Regions from separate parts of the Aestuariirhabdus sp. LZHN29 genome, predicted to be linked through region 3. Evidence: predicted binding sites of a transcription regulator. Region 3 holds the regulator's gene; each other region holds the start of a gene.

Region 1 (4,194 bases), on a different contig from region 3:
TTCTCATGCACCACCAACACCACCGGTGCCTTGTCGGTTAAGGCCGCGGGGGTCACCAGATAACCTCGCCCCTCGCCGTGGCCGTTGGGCGAGGAAAAGGTGGTGTACTGGGCTTTTATCGTCGGATCGTTGAACGACACCTGCTCGGCCAGCGCATAGTCGGGCAGCAGTGCCGAGGAGAGCATGCTCAGCGTCAGTCCTGCAGTGACCAGCGTCGAGAGGCGGGCCATAAAGGTGCGCCGATCGATCAGGCCATGGGCGTATTCGTCATACCAGTCGAAAGCCTCCTGGGGGATCGGCTGTGGTGTAGTTGCTGATATTTTTTCGGCATTAGACATAATAACCTCACGTTTAGTGATGACATTGTTACAGCCTAACTTAGTCCATTAAGGGGCGTCTGCGGGATGGGGGCGTAGAAACTGCACACCGATCAGACAAGAGTAGTTTAAGGGTTAGCATTTTCCCAATCCAACCATCGGGGTAAGGGTTATCGACCCGGGTGCGTGCACCGCGCTACGCCTCATTGATAACGCTGCATTATCTCTTGTATCCGGCCCTCATCAACCAGCTGCTGAATAACCTCACTAAAGCGTTCGATAGCAACGGGGGCAAGGGGCGAGTATGCACAGTAGCGGCTCAGTCGAGAGTCCTCCAACGGGGATCCCGCCAGGGCGTGGGGCTCCAGCGTGAGCAAATAGTCCGCCACAATCTCATCGAGCAACATGGCGTCGATGCGGCCCCGCTGCAACATGCCCATCAACTGCTGGGCGGAAGCCGCGTCCACACGGATCACCTCGCCGTCGCTTACCCGCTGCGTCAGCTCGTCTGAATAGGTATAGCTCTTGAGTCCACCCACTCGCAGGCCTTTGAGGTCGTCGTGGGTCTGTACCGAGGCACTCCTCTTTTGATTCAAATAAAAACGGTCCGCAGAGCTGAACACCGCCCCCGACCACAGCAACTGGGGGTTATTACCCACCCACAAAGGATTGAGTTCGCAATGTGCGTGAACCCGCCCCTCGATGAGCCATCTCACCAGGCGCGCACGGGGAGCCTCAACAAACCGTACCGGAATCCCGAGGCGCTCACCCACGGCCTCACCGACATCGTGCAATATGCCACCGTAAAGCTGCCGGGGTTCCCGCTCGCGCATAAACGCATGGGGCGGGCCATCGTGTCTTCCGTAGGCAAAAATCAGCGTTTCATCTTGCTCTGCGGCCTTGGCGACTGTCATTCCTGAAGCACCCACGGCGCAGAGCAGCAGTAAACAGGGTAGATAGCGTGACATGTAACAGGTTCCGGTGAAGGTTAAACCCAGTATAACAAGCGATCATCGGGGCGCGTGGGGATACGCAGTATCTATCACGACATTTGCGCTGCCACTCGTTGGTATGGGGTCATCAAAAGAGGGGCCATCCTGCCACGGTTCAACCCTCCATTGCCACACTCCTCGCTTTGTCATACTCCTCCCCAAACCCCTCGATCCCTGTCGCATATCCCACAAAAGCATCCTCACGCGCCGCCATAGCAACGAAAAATCAATCACTTAGCGCTGGCACAACTGTTGCTCATCTATAGATAACCGCCCCTGTGGGCAAACTCACCGGAAGGGATGGAAGGCATCATGAAGGCCCGAGAGATTGCAGAGTTACTCGACGAACCGGCTTGCGACCACAACGACAAGGCCAAATCCGGCTGCGCGCGCCCAACCCCCGGTGCGTCGGCGGGCGGCTGCGCCTTCGATGGCGCCCAGATCGCCCTGCTACCGATCGCCGACGTGGCCCATATCGTTCACGGCCCCATCGCCTGTGCGGGTAACTCCTGGGACAACCGTGGCTCCCGATCCAGCGGCCCCACCCTTTACCGCCTGGGCATGACCACCGATCTAAGCGAGCAGGATGTGATCATGGGGCGCGGTGAAAAACGTCTCTTCCACAGTATCAAGCAGGCGATCGATCTTCACCAGCCTGCTGCCGTGATGGTCTACAACACCTGCGTACCAGCAATGATCGGCGACGATATCGAGGCCGTGTGCCGCGCGGCCAGCGAACGCTGGGGGACACCGGTGGTGCCGGTGGATTGCGCCGGATTCTACGGTTCCAAAAACCTCGGCAACCGTATTGCCGGTGAGTCGATGCTTAAGTACGTCATTGGCACCGCAGAGAAGATGCCCAAACCCGTCCACCCGGCAGGCATCCCCGTGTACGACATCAACCTGATCGGCGAGTACAACATAGCCGGTGAGCTATGGAACGTACTGCCACTATTCGATGAGTTGGGGTTACGGGTACTTTGCACCCTGTCCGGTGACGCTCGATTTCACGAAGTGCAGAGCATGCACCAGGCCGACGTCAATATGATGGTGTGCTCCAAAGCAATGGTGAACGTTGCTCGTAAACTAAACACCCAATACGGAACGCCTTGGTTCGAAGGAAGTTTCTACGGGCTGCGCGACACCTCGCAAGCGTTGCGTGACTTTGCCAGTACCATCGGTGATGCCGATCTGATACAACGCACCGAACGGGTCATCCTGCGGGAAGAAACCCGGCTTGGTATTGAACTAGAGCCCTGGCGCGAGCAACTGCGTGGCAAACGGGTATTGCTCTATACCGGTGGGGTCAAATCATGGTCCGTAGTGTCTGCACTGCAAGATCTGGGCATGGAGGTCGTCGCCACCGGAACCAAGAAATCTACCGAGGAGGACAAGGCACGTATTAGGGAGCTTATGGGGGAGGAGGCGATCATGCTGGAAAGCGGCAACGCTCGTCAACTGCTTGACCGCGTCGCCGAATACCGCGCCGATATGCTGATCGCGGGGGGCCGAAACCTCTACACCGCCCTCAAGGCTCGATTGCCTTTTCTCGATATCAATCAGGAACGCGAGTTTGGCTACGCAGGTTATGTCGGCATGAAGGAACTGGCACGACAGCTCAGCCTCAGCCTCACCAACCCGGTATGGAAACAGGTGCGTGCCAAGGCTCCCTGGAGCGACATCACCGAACAGAACACCACTGCCGCCTGCGGGGACTAGACCATGGCCACTATCGAAAAACGCAACCGCCCCCTCGCCATCAACCCGGCCAAGGCCAGTCAGCCGCTTGGGGCCACCCTGGCCTGCCTTGGTATTCGCCAGGCGATCCCCCTGCTGCACGGATCGCAAGGATGCTCGGCCTTTGCCAAGGTATTTCTAGTACAGCATTTTCGTGAACCTATTCCCCTGCAGACCACCGCGATGGATCAGGTGAGCACGGTGATGGGAGGTGACGAGAACCTGGCCGAAGCGCTGGTCACACTGTGTAGTAAAAGTGCGCCGGCACTTATCCTGGTGACCACCACCGGACTGACCGAAACCCAGGGCAGCGACATCGAACGAGTCGTTCGCCAGTTCCGTGTCGACCACCCCGAACACGATGCAACCCGGATCGTGCCCCTCAACGCACCCGATTTTAAAGGCTGCATGGAAACCGGTTTTGCCCTCGCTGTCGAGGCGATGATCAATACCCTGGTATCCGACGCGCCCCCTACCCGCGTCGCCAGTATGCCCCAGCAAGTGAATCTACTGGTGGGAGCCAACCACACTCCGGCCGATATCGAGTTGCTCAAGGAGTGGATACAGGCTTTCGGGCTCAATGCGCTGGTGGTACCCGACCTCAGCGACTCTCTCGGGCATCTGGTAGAGCAGGATTTCAGCCCCCTGACCCTCGGTGGCACCCCGGTCTCCACCTTTGACCGGCTCGGTGCCAGCAGCGCAACCCTGGTAGTGGGTCGTTCGATGGCGCGGGCAGCAAAAGCGCTGCAAAAGCGTACCTCGGTACCCAGCCACCGCTTCGACCACCTGATGGGGCTGGAAGCCTGCGACCGCTTTATCCACTGCCTGCAACAGATCAGCGGCGAGCCCGTTCCCGCACAGATTGAACGCCAGCGTGCACAGCTTCAAGACACCATGGTCGACTGTCATTTCCAGCTCGGGTTGGCGCCAGTGGCATTGGCGGGCGATCCGGACCTGCTGCTGGGCTTTGGCGACTGGCTAACGCAGATGGGAGCGACTCTGGTCGCTGCCGTAACCCCGATCGCCCATCGTGCACTGGAGCGACTGCCTTGTAACCGCATCAAGGTCGGTGACCTTTCGGAGCTGATGGAGATGGCACAAGAGCAGGGGGCCGAGCTACTGATCGGCAATAGCCACCTGGCCGAGGT
Region 2 (4,194 bases), 410 kb from region 3:
TAGCAAAGCGCATACTGCAGTTAAGCATGCGAGAGTAATGGCGATACTGCCGGTGCCAGCCCCCAAAACTGCGGTTACTGCTGATCTCTTCAAGCATCATGGCGTGCCTCAAAAGTGAATAACACTACGAATACTCTCGCCCCGGTGCATCAGGTCGAATGCCTCGTTGATCTGCTCCAGCCCCATCGTGTGCGTAATAAAGTCATCGAGTTTGAACTCGCCGTTCAGGTACTGTTCGACGATTCCGGGAAGTTCTGTGCGTCCCTTCACGCCGCCAAAGGCGGTACCACGCCACACCCGCCCGGTCACCAACTGGAAGGGACGGGTACTGATCTCCTGGCCGGCTCCTGCCACACCGATGATCACCGATTCTCCCCACCCTTTATGACAACACTCGAGGGCAGAACGCATAACGTTAACGTTACCGATACACTCGAAGGAGTAATCCACGCCGCCGTCCGTGAGATCGACAATCACCTCCTGAATCGGTTTGTCGTAATCGGCGGGGTTGATGCAGTCGGTCGCGCCCAGTTTGCGCGCCAGATCGAACTTTCTCGTATTCAGATCGATCGCAATAATACGACCGGCTTTGGCCATTGCTGCGCCGATGACCGCAGATAAACCAATGCCGCCGAGTCCAAAAATCGCCACCGAATCCCCCGCTTCGACTTTCGCGGTCTTGAGCACCGCCCCCATCCCCGTGGTGACGCCGCACCCGAGCAGGCAAACCTCCTCCAGAGGAGCCTTGGGATTAACCTTCGCGAGGGATATCTCGGGTAGCACCGTATACTCGGAAAACGTGGAGCACCCCATATAGTGATAGATCGGCTGTCCATTTAAAGAGAATCGGCTGGTGCCATCGGGCATTAACCCCTTGCCCTGGGTGGCACGAATTTTTTGGCAGAGGTTGGTTTTTCCTGAGGTGCAAAATTTGCACTCGCCACATTCGGGGGTATAGAGAGGAATAACATGATCACCCACCGCAACGCTGGTGACACCCTCGCCCACCTGCTCAACGACCCCTCCCCCTTCATGCCCCAGTATCGCAGGCCACACCGCCTCCGGGTCTTCCCCCGACAGGGTAAAGGCATCGGTATGGCAGACACCACTGGCCAGGATGCGCACCAGCACCTCTCCCGCCTGGGGCGGAGCGACATCCACCTGTTCAATGGTAAGGGGCTGGTTCGGCCCCCATGCTACTGCAGCGCGTGATTTGATCATCCGGTATACCCTCGATATTGACAGACTCATTGACCAAAACAGTCTAGAAAACTGCGGTGGATCTGCACCAAGCATAGAGGATCAACGACAGGAAAGAGAGCATAACCGAACCCGACGGTTCGCGTTACCGGCTCGATTCCCAAAACAACACAGAGGGCAGGGTAAGCAAGGCTGCAACGGCGACTTCCCGGCACAGCCTCACCGACGGGGATAGACACTTACAACCCGCGTTTAGCGGTCACCCCAGGAGCCGGGAATAACGCAGCCCGGCCAACCCAAGCACCAGCAGCACAAGTGTCGAGGGTTCAGGGATCGTCCCACTTCCTGTTCCGGATTCGATCGGCTCACCCGTGGTTTGCAACACCAGGGAGTTCACCAGCCAGCTCACGGGTTCTTCGAAGGTGAAGCGGTTAAACGCCATATCACTGCGCATAAAAATGAGAGCATCACCAAATAAACCCGGATCGAATGTTCCGACCGGGGCACCCTGGTTAAAGAAACTGAATGAAGACCCACGACCGGTACGGTCACCGTGCTGAAAACCGATTTCGGTAATCAGGCGGTCGAGGGTTACCGTAATCGAGCTAATGTGGTCGTACTCTTCACCGAACCCGTAGACCTGTAAACCCGACGCGCCATCCGACGACAAGCCCTGACCACCAGAGTTGTTAAAGCTATAGGGGTTACTGCCAATGCTGGTTACGATATCCAGCGACAGGATCCCGGCGCTTGGATAGGTCGTATTTATCTGCGCCAGGGTAATGCTGCCCGTGGCGAAGTTGTCGAAATCAACATTAACGTTGGGGTTGTTCAGACTGGCTACGGAAATGACACCGGCGAGCGCGAGATTGCTGAACGCCAACGCGACGATTCCGCACACCCATTTACCCAGTTCCTGCCCTCCTCTTCTGTCGTCCTTTTGTCGCTTTTTCATGATGCCTCCTGAGTTGCCCCCACCCATTCGGGCACGAACATCTGAAGTACAGCAACGTTCCTGATACTGACCGGAAACTCTATTCAATCTTACCCTTCCCCCTCCCCGGTACGCAGCAAGGAGCAAGCCAAGGGGGAAGATCTTTTTATTTTCAATGAGTTAGCGGAGCACCCAGGGATAACCGGCTAATTTTTGTAAACAGAGCTGACAGCCCATAGGAACACCGGCCACAGCGCCGCGGTTAAAACATAACCACCGGGAGCCAAACCAATCAGGGGCTGATACGGACAGATTCAGTTGCGATAGATCGTTTCGATGAGGTGGTACCCAAACCGGGTTTTGACCGGCCCATGCACCGTCAGCAAGGCCTTTTTGAACACCACATCATCAAACGCCTTAACCATCTGGCCGGGACGAAACTCCCCCAAATCCCCCCCGCGCTTAGCCGACGGACAAAGCGAGTGCTTGCGCGCCAGTTTGCCGAAATCGCCCCCGCCGGCCAGCTGTTTTTTTAATCTATCGGCTTCGGCCAGGGTTTTGACGAGGATATGGCGAGCGCTGGCGACAGGCATGATTGACAACTCCGTTGAGGGGAGACCCAGTATACCGGCCCTTGCCCTTCCGCAACCAGCCCCACTGCGATTCCAGAATGCTACCTGCCCTGATCAGAATTGTGCTGGGGGCTCAGCCTCGGTTCAGCCCCCCACCAGTAGAGCGCATTCGCCATAATGCAAAAGCCGGTGTACGCAAACCCCAGCATCGCAACCCCCACAAAGCCGGTAAAAATAAGCCAACCGGCACTGTGACACAGTGACAACAGTGCCGCCACGCTGATATTGATTCCGACCACCAGATAGATACGCCGCTCAAGGTACCAGCTGTCGGTTTGCAGAAAATACGCGTTCCAGCGGGGCGGGGGTTCCGTAGCCAGCTTGCCTTTAAACCCCAGCAGATGGAGCAGATTGCCCGGAATACAAAATCCGGTGAGCGCCACCAGAATGGAAGAAAGGCCAGTTACCACAACCAACAAGATCCAAATTGGGTGGATAAAAAATGCTAACAGGGTCGACAACGAGAGTACCGCGCCGGCGATTAGCCATACGCTACGCTCGATGTACCAGTCGTCGGTCGGAACCCTGTAGAACCGGATCTGCTTACCCATGCTGACAGCATAGGATGCTATGGTTTTATCGGCCAATTCAAATACTGTACGCGCTTACTCTGGTCATACACGGGTGACGCTCGTTCGGCCCCAGAACTTAGGATTGGCGTCTCCGACCCTGAGCACGAGGCGAGGGGCCATCCATTCAGTTTTGTTCGTACCCACGACTCACCTTAACCCGATTATTGGTATCGCGGCTCTGGCGAATGAGTTTGTCATCGGCTTCGGTGGCGCCCTTTTTGGCCAGGCGGTCGTACAACACCACATTGACGCTGGCGGCCAAATTCATGCACCCAACGGTCGGCACATAGACCACCGCGTTGGCCCGATCGACCAGCTCTTGCGGAATAGTGCCATCTTCCGGCCCGAAGATATAAAACGCCTGAGGCGGGTGCTCGTACGTCGGCAGCGGAATAGCCCCTTCCACAATTTCGATACAAACAATGGAGGCCCCTTCCGGCACCTCATCGAGCAGCGAGTTCACCGCTATGAGCGGGATCTCCCGGGCCCGATTTTTGGTATCTGTATGGAACTTCGCCGCGCGCTCGTAGCGCTGACCACTATAGTGCACGGAGTCGGCACCATAACAGCCCGCCGCACGCATAACGGCACCAACGTTCGTGGGGCTCTTGGGGTTAATCAAGCCAATGCTCACACTCTGTTTATACCCTGTTTTCATACCACCTGTTCCGCCTCGTTGTGTCATCGCTCGCGCCGGGCGCAAAGGTACCACACTCCGGGCTCGTTATCCGCTCGCGCCCGCTGGCAAAACAAACGATGACAACCGCAGTGACAGCGAACCGGGTAGGCTCGGCGCAAGGCCAGGAAAAAAGTCTCTACCCGTCCCCTGCAGTAGGCAATCTTTATGGGTGTTTTA
Region 3 (4,194 bases):
CTGGAAGCCAGCGCTCCACAAAGTCACCGATATCAGCCAGCATCTGCTGTACCTCAGGTTGTTCTCCCAAAAAATCCCGCACGGGTTTCTCGAGCCCACTGAAGCCCCTCAGGTGCGCTACCCAATAAGGGTTAGGTAAACAGCGTACATCAAACACGTAATCGGCATCAATTGGTATGCCTCGCTTGAAACCAAAGGACTGGAATAGCAGTGCGAGACTGTCGTCCGTGCGCATCGCAACACGGGTACGAATCAGGTCGCGTAATTCGTGCAGTGATAGTGCGCTGGTATCCAGAGTCAGTTTTGCTCGATTCTTGAGGGGGGCCAGGAGCTCACTTTCGGCGAAAATGGCCTCTTCCAGCGAGCATTTGTCATTGGACAAGGGGTGGCGTCGCCGTGTTTCACTGAAACGCTTTAGCAGGGTAGCTGGGTCTGCATCGAGGTAGATCACCTCGCACTGCACGCCATTATTGGTTAGTTGGGCCAGTATCTCGGGGAAGCGTTTAAGGTCCGCGTGCATGTTGCGTGCGTCGATGCTGACAGCGGCATTTCTAAGTGACTGCTCGCTTGAGATCTCTGCGGCTAGAGACCCCAGTAAGCCTGCTGGCATGTTGTCCACACAGTAGTAGCCCTGATCCTCGAGCACGTGCAGCGCGCTACTTTTGCCGGATCCCGATCTTCCACTGATGATTACTAATCGCATTTTGCTGGTTCCACTTGCCGACTGGTGCGTGCCGCGCCCTGTTTCTGGTGTGGTGGGTGTTGACCGCGTAAGTCACTGAGCTGGCAGTATACCAGTTGCATTGTGGCAGGTCTGCGATTTGGGAGATCAGTCGAGGGGGGCGATCGCCATTTGATAGAGTTCGGTACTGCTCTGCGCGGCGCGCAGGCGGTTACGGTAGCTGGCATTGTCCAGCCGGCCGGCCAGAGCCTGCAAAATCGCCAGATGCTCGTTAGTCGCTTCGTTGGGGACAACGAGGGCAAAGATGATATCTACCGGGAGCTCGTCCATGGCGTCGAAATTGACACCCTCAGACAGTTTGAGCAGTGCCGCCACAGGTTCTGTACAGGAGGTGAGTCGGCAATGGGGAATCGCAATACCTTTGCCAAAGCCTGTGCTGCCGAGGCGTTCACGCTCAAACAGGCCGTTAAACAGCTCGTCGGCTGTTATCTCCTGCCCTGCCTGGGCGAGAGTTTCGGCAAGTGTTTCGAGTACGCGTTTTTTACTGCCGCCTTCCGCAGCGCAGAGGCTGCGGTCGGGGCTTAGGAGGGATATAAAATTCATAGCCAGATCTAATTAACGGGCGAGATTCTTTTCCTTGTGTTTCATGAGCTGGCGATCCAGTTTGTCCGACAGCATATCAATGGCCGCGTACATGTCTTCATGGACGGCAGTTGCGTGGATGTCCGCACCGCGGACGTGCAGATTGGCCTCCGCTTTTTGTCCCTCTTTTTCGATACTGAGGGTTACGTTGACGCTGGTGATGCTGTCAAAGTGTCGCTCAAGACGATCGACTTTAGTTGCTACGTATTCACGCAATGCTTCCGTTACATCAACATGATGACCACTGATATTGATTTGCATGCGTTTTCTCCTGAATGTTTGTTACATGATGTTGAGTCGACGTCGTGTCAGGCTCAAGTGTATGCCTCTGTTACCGATCATATCCGAGGCTCGATATCTCAATGTTGTCGCCAATCAATATAACCTATACCAGACGTTTCCTTTCGTTAGAAGGAGCAATTGATAATGACTCCCGGTATTTGGCAATAGTGCGGCGAGCAACCTGAATTCCCTGCTCAGCAAGCAAACCCGCTATCTTGCTGTCACTCAATGGCTTTTTTGGGTTCTCTGCGGCCACAAGCTTCTTGATAATAGCCCTGATTGCCGTAGAGGAGCACTCTCCTCCACTGGCGGTACTGACATGGCTTGAGAAGAAATACTTGAGCTCAAATATGCCGCGGGGGGTGTGCATGTATTTTTGCGTCGTTACCCGGGATATGGTGGATTCGTGCATGCTGACCGCTTCGGCGATATCGTGCAGTACCAGCGGTTTCATCGCCTCTTCACCATACTCCAGAAACCCGCGCTGATGCTCAACGATCTGGGTGGCCACCTTCATCAGTGTTTCGTTTCGGCTCTGCAGACTCTTGAGAAACCAGCGGGCTTCCTGCAAGTGGTTTTTCAGGTAGGTGTTGTCTGAACTGTTATCAGCACGTTTGACCAGCGAAGCGTAACCCGAGTTGATGCGGACTCGGGGCACAGAGTCCGGGTTCAGCTCGACGGTCCAGCGGCCGTTCACCTTTTTTACGGTGACGTCGGGTATGACATATTCAGGCTCGCTGCTTTGAATGCTTGCCCCGGGTTTTGGGTTGAGGGTCTGGATCAGTTCAATCGCAGCTTTGAGATCGGCCTCTTTGAGACGGGTTTTGCGCATTAATTGAGCGTAATCATGGGAGCCCAACAAGTTGATGTGTTTCTCAACCACCAGGGCCGCTGAACCCAGGTGAGGGGTGGTGGTGGGCAATTGGGCAAGCTGGATTAACAGGCACTCGCTGAGGGATCGAGCCGCCACACCGACTGGATCGAACTGCTGAAGACGGTGTAACACCGCTTCAAACTCATCCAGTTCAATGTCCAGATCCTCTTCGATGCCTTCCATCAGCTCTTCGCAGCTACAGCTGAGATAGCCATCGTCCTTGAGTGCGTCAATGATGGTAATGGCTATCGCCCGGTCGGTGTCGGACATAGGTGTCAGGTTAAGCTGCCACTCCAGATGGGACTGAAGGGTTTCTGAGGTGCTGGCTCGCGTGGCCGGATTGTACTCATCGTTGTCGGACGAGCCCGACCCCGAGGAGGGCGGCAGACTGGATTGATAAACATCATCCCAGGCGGTGTCAACGGGCAGATCTTCCGGGATATTGTCCTGCCAGTCGTCGGACATCACCTCATTTTCGTTGTTGGCACTGTCGGCGCTTTGCTGATCCTGCTGCTCAGCCTCTTTTAGGCCGTTGTTTTCAGCCTTGTTGTCGAACTCGCTACCATCTTTTGCGCTTTCTTGCTCGGTCGCCGCCTCATTATCGGAACCCTCTTCGGGCTCGAGCATGGGGTTGGATTCGAGGGCTTGTTGAATCTCCTGCTGCAGATCCAGGGTAGAGAGCTGAAGTAGTTTGATGGCTTGTTGCAGCTGAGGCGTCATCGTCAGCTGCTGGCCCATTTTCAGGACTAGGGATGGTTTCATAAATAATACAATGTCCGGTCCATAATCTGCGCATCACTCCCGTTGGGTTTTCCGGTCGCATCCTGCTCCGGCAAAAATCTTGCATGGTTCTATTATAGGGTTGAACGGGATGAATGCCTATATGCGAAATTCGTGTCCCAGATAAACGTCTTTCACTTTCTGGTTATTCATCACGGCCTCGGCATTACCCTCGGCGATGATCTTGCCTTCACTAACGATATAGGCAAGCTCACAGATATCCAGTGTTTCGCGAACATTATGGTCTGTGATCAGCACTCCGATGCCCTTGTCGCGCAGGTGGCGGATCACATCCTTGATGTCATTGACCGAAATGGGGTCGACCCCGGCGAAGGGCTCATCGAGCAGGATAAAGGCGGGTTCCGTGGCTAGCGCCCGCGCGATCTCTACTCGTCTGCGCTCTCCACCCGACAAGCTGATACCCTTGCTGTTGCGAATATGGGTGATGTGGAACTCCCGCAGCAGGGCTTCAAGTTTTTCCAGTCGCTGCTTGCGATTGAGATCCTTGCGGGTTTCCAGTATGGAGAGGATATTCTCGGTAACGGTTAGTTTTCGGAAAATGGAGGCTTCCTGGGTCAAATAGCCTATGCCCTGGCGTGCGCGGCCATGCATTGGCAGGCGGGTAATATCCACACCATCGATTAAAATCTGGCCTCCATCGGACTGCACGAGCCCGACAATCATATAAAAACTGGTGGTTTTTCCTGCCCCGTTCGGCCCTAGTAAGCCGACAATCTGGCTACTGGAGATGCTGATCGAAATATCTTCGACCACCTTTCTTCCGCGGTAACTCTTTGCCAAGTGAAGTGCTTTAAGGGTTGCCATGGGGATATCTACTGCTTGACTTTGGGTTGGATAATCATTTCGACACGGTTGCCGGCCTTGCTGCTGGAGCTTCCGCTCTGGGCATTAACCGCCTGGGTTGTCATGTTGT
Region 4 (4,194 bases), on a different contig from region 3:
ATGCACTCGCGCCTGGGCCTTTTCCCTGACCTTGGGCTACCGGTGCGAGTAGAGTCGTCCCGATCAATGCCAGTAAGGAGAGTGTTTTGTAGGTCATAGTAGTGCCTGTAATGTCAGATTTGGAGCGCCGGGTTTGTCTTGAGGTTGTCGAAAAGTTGGCGCTTTTAGGACTTGTTGTTAAAGCTAGCAAATTTGATGCCGATAAAATGTCTCTATACTCCCTTCCTGTGGGGGAGTTGTGCTGGTGTAATCCACACCCGGATGAAGTTGTTAAGTGGCTTCGCGAGCAGCTATAGTCTATTTACAGGTAAGCGATCTGTTGTTGAATCCGTAAGTGAAGGGTGCAGGCGGGTCTACCCATTGAATATCGGAGATAATCCATGGCAGGAGTGTTAGATAGTGTCAACAAGCGAACCCAGCTGGTTGGTGAAAACCGGCTAGAGTTGCTGTTGTTTCGGCTTAAGGGTAAGCAGCTTTATGGTATCAATGTGTTCAAGGTTAAGGAGGTGCTGCAGTGCCCACAGCTAACCATGATGCCCAAAAGCAGCCCGGTTGTGCGAGGGGTTGCCAATATCCGCGGCGGTACCATACCGATAATCGATATGAATATGGCGACGGGTCGAGGGCCGCTGGATGATGTAGCCAACTCTTTCGTTATCATCACCGAGTACAATATGAAGGTGCAGGGCTTTCTGGTACAGATGGTCGATCGTATCGTAAATATGAACTGGGGAGAGATCCATCCACCACCGAAGGGAACAGGGCGGGATCATTATCTGACCGCGGTAACCAAAGTCGATGATCAGTTGGTTGAGATTATCGATGTAGAGAAGATTCTTGCCGAAGTCGCCCCTCAGAGTGAAGCTGTAACCGAGGGCATAATTACCGATGAGGTGACCACCCATGCGCTGGCCCAAAAGGTGTTGGTTGCCGACGATTCTTCGGTAGCCCGCAAGCAGGTTCAGCGGTGCCTGGAGAATATTGGTGTTGAAGTTGTCCTTAAGAACGATGGTCGTGAAGCTCTCGATTACCTGAAGGAGTTAGTCGACGGGGGGGATGACATTGGCCAGCACCTGTTGATGATGATTTCGGATATTGAGATGCCCGAAATGGATGGGTACACTCTCACCACCGAAGTGAGGTCAGATCCGCGCCTGGCCAGCCTCTATATCGTTCTTCACACCTCTTTGAGCGGGGTATTTAATAAAGCGATGGTAGAAAAGGTGGGAGCTAACGACTTTATCGCCAAGTTTAATCCCGACGATCTTGCCGGCAGTGTTATCAAGCGCTTTCAGATTGAAACCAAATAGAGCCTGATGGGTTTATTAAAGGAGTAATACGTTGGCCGATATCGGACTAACCCAGGGCAGAGCCAGTGCGTCACCGGCTGGAGATTTCGAGGTTTTTAGTGAATTTCTCGAAAAAGCCTGTGGCATTGTTTTGGGAAAAAACAAGGAGTATCTGGTTAAAAGTCGGCTGCGGAAAATCCTTGCCAATCATGAGATCGGATCCCTTAGCGAACTGGTTAAACGAGTCAACGCCCAGCCGCGAGGCCCCCTGAAAGGCGAGGTAGTTGACGCGATGACAACCAACGAAACCCTGTGGTTTCGTGATAATTATCCTTTCGAAGTGCTGAAAAAGACCATTCTCCCCGACCTCGCCAAGCGTTTTCCAGGGCAACGGCTGCGGATCTGGTCTGCCGCCTGCTCCTCGGGCCAGGAGCCCTATTCGCAAAGTATTATCATCGATGAGTTTGAACGCACCAACCTTGGCCAATTACGAGGTGGGGTGCAGATCGTCGCTACGGACCTTTCCAGCAAGGTGCTGGGCGAAGCCAAACTCGGGGAGTACGACTCGCTGGCGTTGGGTCGCGGGCTCTCTGACGAGCGTTTGGAAAAGCACTTTATCCCGCTGGAAGGGCGACGTTGGCAGGTAAAACCCAACATTAAACAGCGAATCGATTTCAGAGCGATTAACCTGCAGGATAGCTACGTCACCCTCGGCAAATTCGATATCGTGTTCTGCCGCAACGTGCTGATCTATTTTTCTGCGGATTTCAAACGGGATATCCTCACTCGAATCCACGCAACCCTTAAGCCGGGTGGGTATCTTTTTCTGGGTGCGTCGGAAGCGTTGAACGGGCTTTCACACCTTTATGAAATGGTGCAGTGCCGTCCCGGTATTATGTACATCGCCAAGTAGTCGCCACTTTTGAGTGCGAATGATCGCGCTCAAACCTTTTACCCCAATCCTCCTCTGCGCCGATCCCGGTACGTTTTCCCCCTGAGCTGTCACCCCCCCTGACCCTATGCACTAAAAAAGCGGCAAAGAACCTCTTTTGGTTTGCCGCTTAGCCGGTGAATGCTTGCCGCTTTCTCTTTTTGTTCGGTTGTTTTATTTATAACCTATTGAAAAATAAAGATAAATAATTGTGGCATGTGCTTTGCTATTACAGTTCTGAAGACAACCTATTCAGTACGAGGCAAACCATGGCGATCAGTTTTGACAATGCCCTAGGCATCCACCCAGCAGCACTGCAGTTTCGTGCGCAACGCGCTGAGATACTCGCCAACAATCTTGCCAACGCAGACACTCCTGGCTTCAAGGCGCGTGATGTGGATTTTTCCACCGTGATGAAGCAGCAGGTGTCAGCCGTGGAACGTCAGGGGCAGCAAGGCTTGGAACGGACTCACTCCCAGCACGTTTCCGGCTTTATTGATGAGACCGCGCAGACCCAATTGCAGTATCGCGTCCCTAGCCAGCCCTCTATTGATGGCAATACCGTTGATACGCAGCGGGAGATTGCAGAGTTCACCCAAAACAAGATCGCATTTGATACCAGCTTCACCTTTCTCAACGCCAAGTTTAAAGGCTTGAGCACTGCTATTCGGGGTCAATAATTATGTCTCTCGCTAATGTATTTTCAATCGCAGGCTCTGGTATGAGCGCCCAATCCATTCGTCTTAATGCGACCTCTAGCAACATCGCTAATGCCGAAACCGTCAGTAGCAGCATCGATGAAACCTACAGGGCACGTTATCCGGTTTTTGCCCACGCGATGAATGACGCTCAGGAGGAGGGTTCCTTATTTGAGGACCAGCCTAAAGCCGTCGGAGCCGGTGTTCAGGTTATGGGGGTTGTTGAGAGCCAGGAAGCGCTGCAAGCCCGCTATGACCCCAATCACCCGATGGCCAATGAAGAGGGGTATGTCTACTACCCCAATGTGAATGTGGTTGAGCAGATGGCGGATATGATCTCGGCGTCGCGCTCATTCCAGACCAATGTAGATGTATTGAATACCGCCAAATCAATGATGCAGAAAGTCCTCACGCTGGGGCAGTAAGGAGAGAGTGATGAGCCTGAATAGTGTTGCCAGCCCGTCTGTGATGGATCAGTACTCCATCACCAACGCGCAGGAAAACCAGAAGAAAAGCGATGAGCTGGGGAAGAACGAGTTTCTTGAGCTGCTGGTTGCGCAAATGAACAATCAAAACCCGCTGGAACCCCAGGAAAACGGTGAGTTTATCGCACAGTTGGCCCAATTCAGTACCGTAGAAGGTGTTGAAAGTATGAACAGCTCCATGCAGGACTTTGTCGCCGGGATGCAGTCTAGCCAGGCGCTACAAGCCTCTTCCCTGGTTGGCAGAACGGTTATGGTAGGAATGGAGCAGACACAGGTAGAGACCGGTCGAGGGAGTAATGGATTGGTGGTGCTGCCAGCCTCCACACCTGACCTGACGGTTAATGTCTACAGTGCCAATGGAGACCTGGTGAGGCAGCTGCCAATGGGTACCCAGGCCCAGGGCAATATCGAATTTGATTGGGATGGCAAGGATGGTAGCGGCAACACTATGCCGACCGGAGAATATCGCTTCGAAGCGATGGCCCTGATTGACGGCCAGTCCCAACAGGTACCCACAGTATTGCCGGCCCATGTGAACAGTATCACGCTCGGGGCTCAGGGTGCCGGGGATGTAATTTTGAATCTGGATGGTCTGGGCTCGGTCCTGCTGTCCGACGTGCAGATGATCAAAGAGTAATTCGCTCAGCGAGCGATCAGGAGAGTAATCATGGCTTTTAATATCGGTTTGAGTGGCATTCGCGCTGCGGGCAATGAGCTGGAGGTGACCGGTAACAATATCGCCAATGCTAGCACCATCGGCTTTAAGTCTTCCCGAGCGGAGTTTGCCGATG

What was found. Region 3 encodes sigma-54, which starts transcription at its own class of promoters, with help from an activator protein. Its sites were predicted from a motif close to TGGCACNNNNNTTGCTNT; they were not measured.
Region 1: the regulator sigma-54 is predicted to act here: its motif matches at 1,551-1,568, upstream of nifE (nitrogenase iron-molybdenum cofactor biosynthesis protein NifE).
Region 2: the regulator sigma-54 is predicted to act here: its motif matches at 2,268-2,285, upstream of ACP3PW_RS09490 (PEP-CTERM sorting domain-containing protein).
Region 4: the regulator sigma-54 is predicted to act here: its motif matches at 2,433-2,450, upstream of flgB (flagellar basal body rod protein FlgB).

Annotation. Positions count from the first base shown of each region.
Region 1 covers NZ_JBNIEU010000001.1:635,634-639,827, forward strand. The annotation lists gene ACP3PW_RS03045 (dienelactone hydrolase family protein) at 1-338, opposite strand, end outside; gene ACP3PW_RS03050 (substrate-binding periplasmic protein) at 521-1,285, opposite strand; gene nifE (nitrogenase iron-molybdenum cofactor biosynthesis protein NifE) at 1,622-3,028, shown strand; gene nifN (nitrogenase iron-molybdenum cofactor biosynthesis protein NifN) at 3,032-4,194, shown strand, end outside.
Region 2 covers NZ_JBNIEU010000002.1:606,450-610,643, reverse strand. The annotation lists gene fghA (S-formylglutathione hydrolase) at 1-100, opposite strand, end outside; gene ACP3PW_RS09495 (S-(hydroxymethyl)glutathione dehydrogenase/class III alcohol dehydrogenase) at 109-1,221, opposite strand; gene ACP3PW_RS09490 (PEP-CTERM sorting domain-containing protein) at 1,460-2,155, opposite strand; gene ACP3PW_RS09485 (peptidylprolyl isomerase) at 2,449-2,727, opposite strand; gene ACP3PW_RS09480 (YgaP family membrane protein) at 2,808-3,353, opposite strand; gene ACP3PW_RS09475 (RNA methyltransferase) at 3,463-3,996, opposite strand.
Region 3 covers NZ_JBNIEU010000002.1:196,525-200,718, forward strand. The annotation lists gene rapZ (RNase adapter RapZ) at 1-703, opposite strand, end outside; gene ptsN (PTS IIA-like nitrogen regulatory protein PtsN) at 830-1,285, opposite strand; gene hpf (ribosome hibernation-promoting factor, HPF/YfiA family) at 1,298-1,585, opposite strand; gene ACP3PW_RS07575 (RNA polymerase factor sigma-54) at 1,710-3,242, opposite strand; gene lptB (LPS export ABC transporter ATP-binding protein) at 3,360-4,085, opposite strand; gene lptA (lipopolysaccharide transport periplasmic protein LptA) at 4,094-4,194, opposite strand, start outside.
Region 4 covers NZ_JBNIEU010000004.1:278,412-282,605, reverse strand. The annotation lists gene flgA (flagellar basal body P-ring formation chaperone FlgA) at 1-97, opposite strand, end outside; gene ACP3PW_RS15385 (chemotaxis protein CheV) at 381-1,310, shown strand; gene ACP3PW_RS15380 (CheR family methyltransferase) at 1,342-2,202, shown strand; gene flgB (flagellar basal body rod protein FlgB) at 2,490-2,900, shown strand; gene flgC (flagellar basal body rod protein FlgC) at 2,903-3,343, shown strand; gene ACP3PW_RS15365 (flagellar hook assembly protein FlgD) at 3,354-4,040, shown strand; gene flgE (flagellar hook protein FlgE) at 4,071-4,194, shown strand, end outside.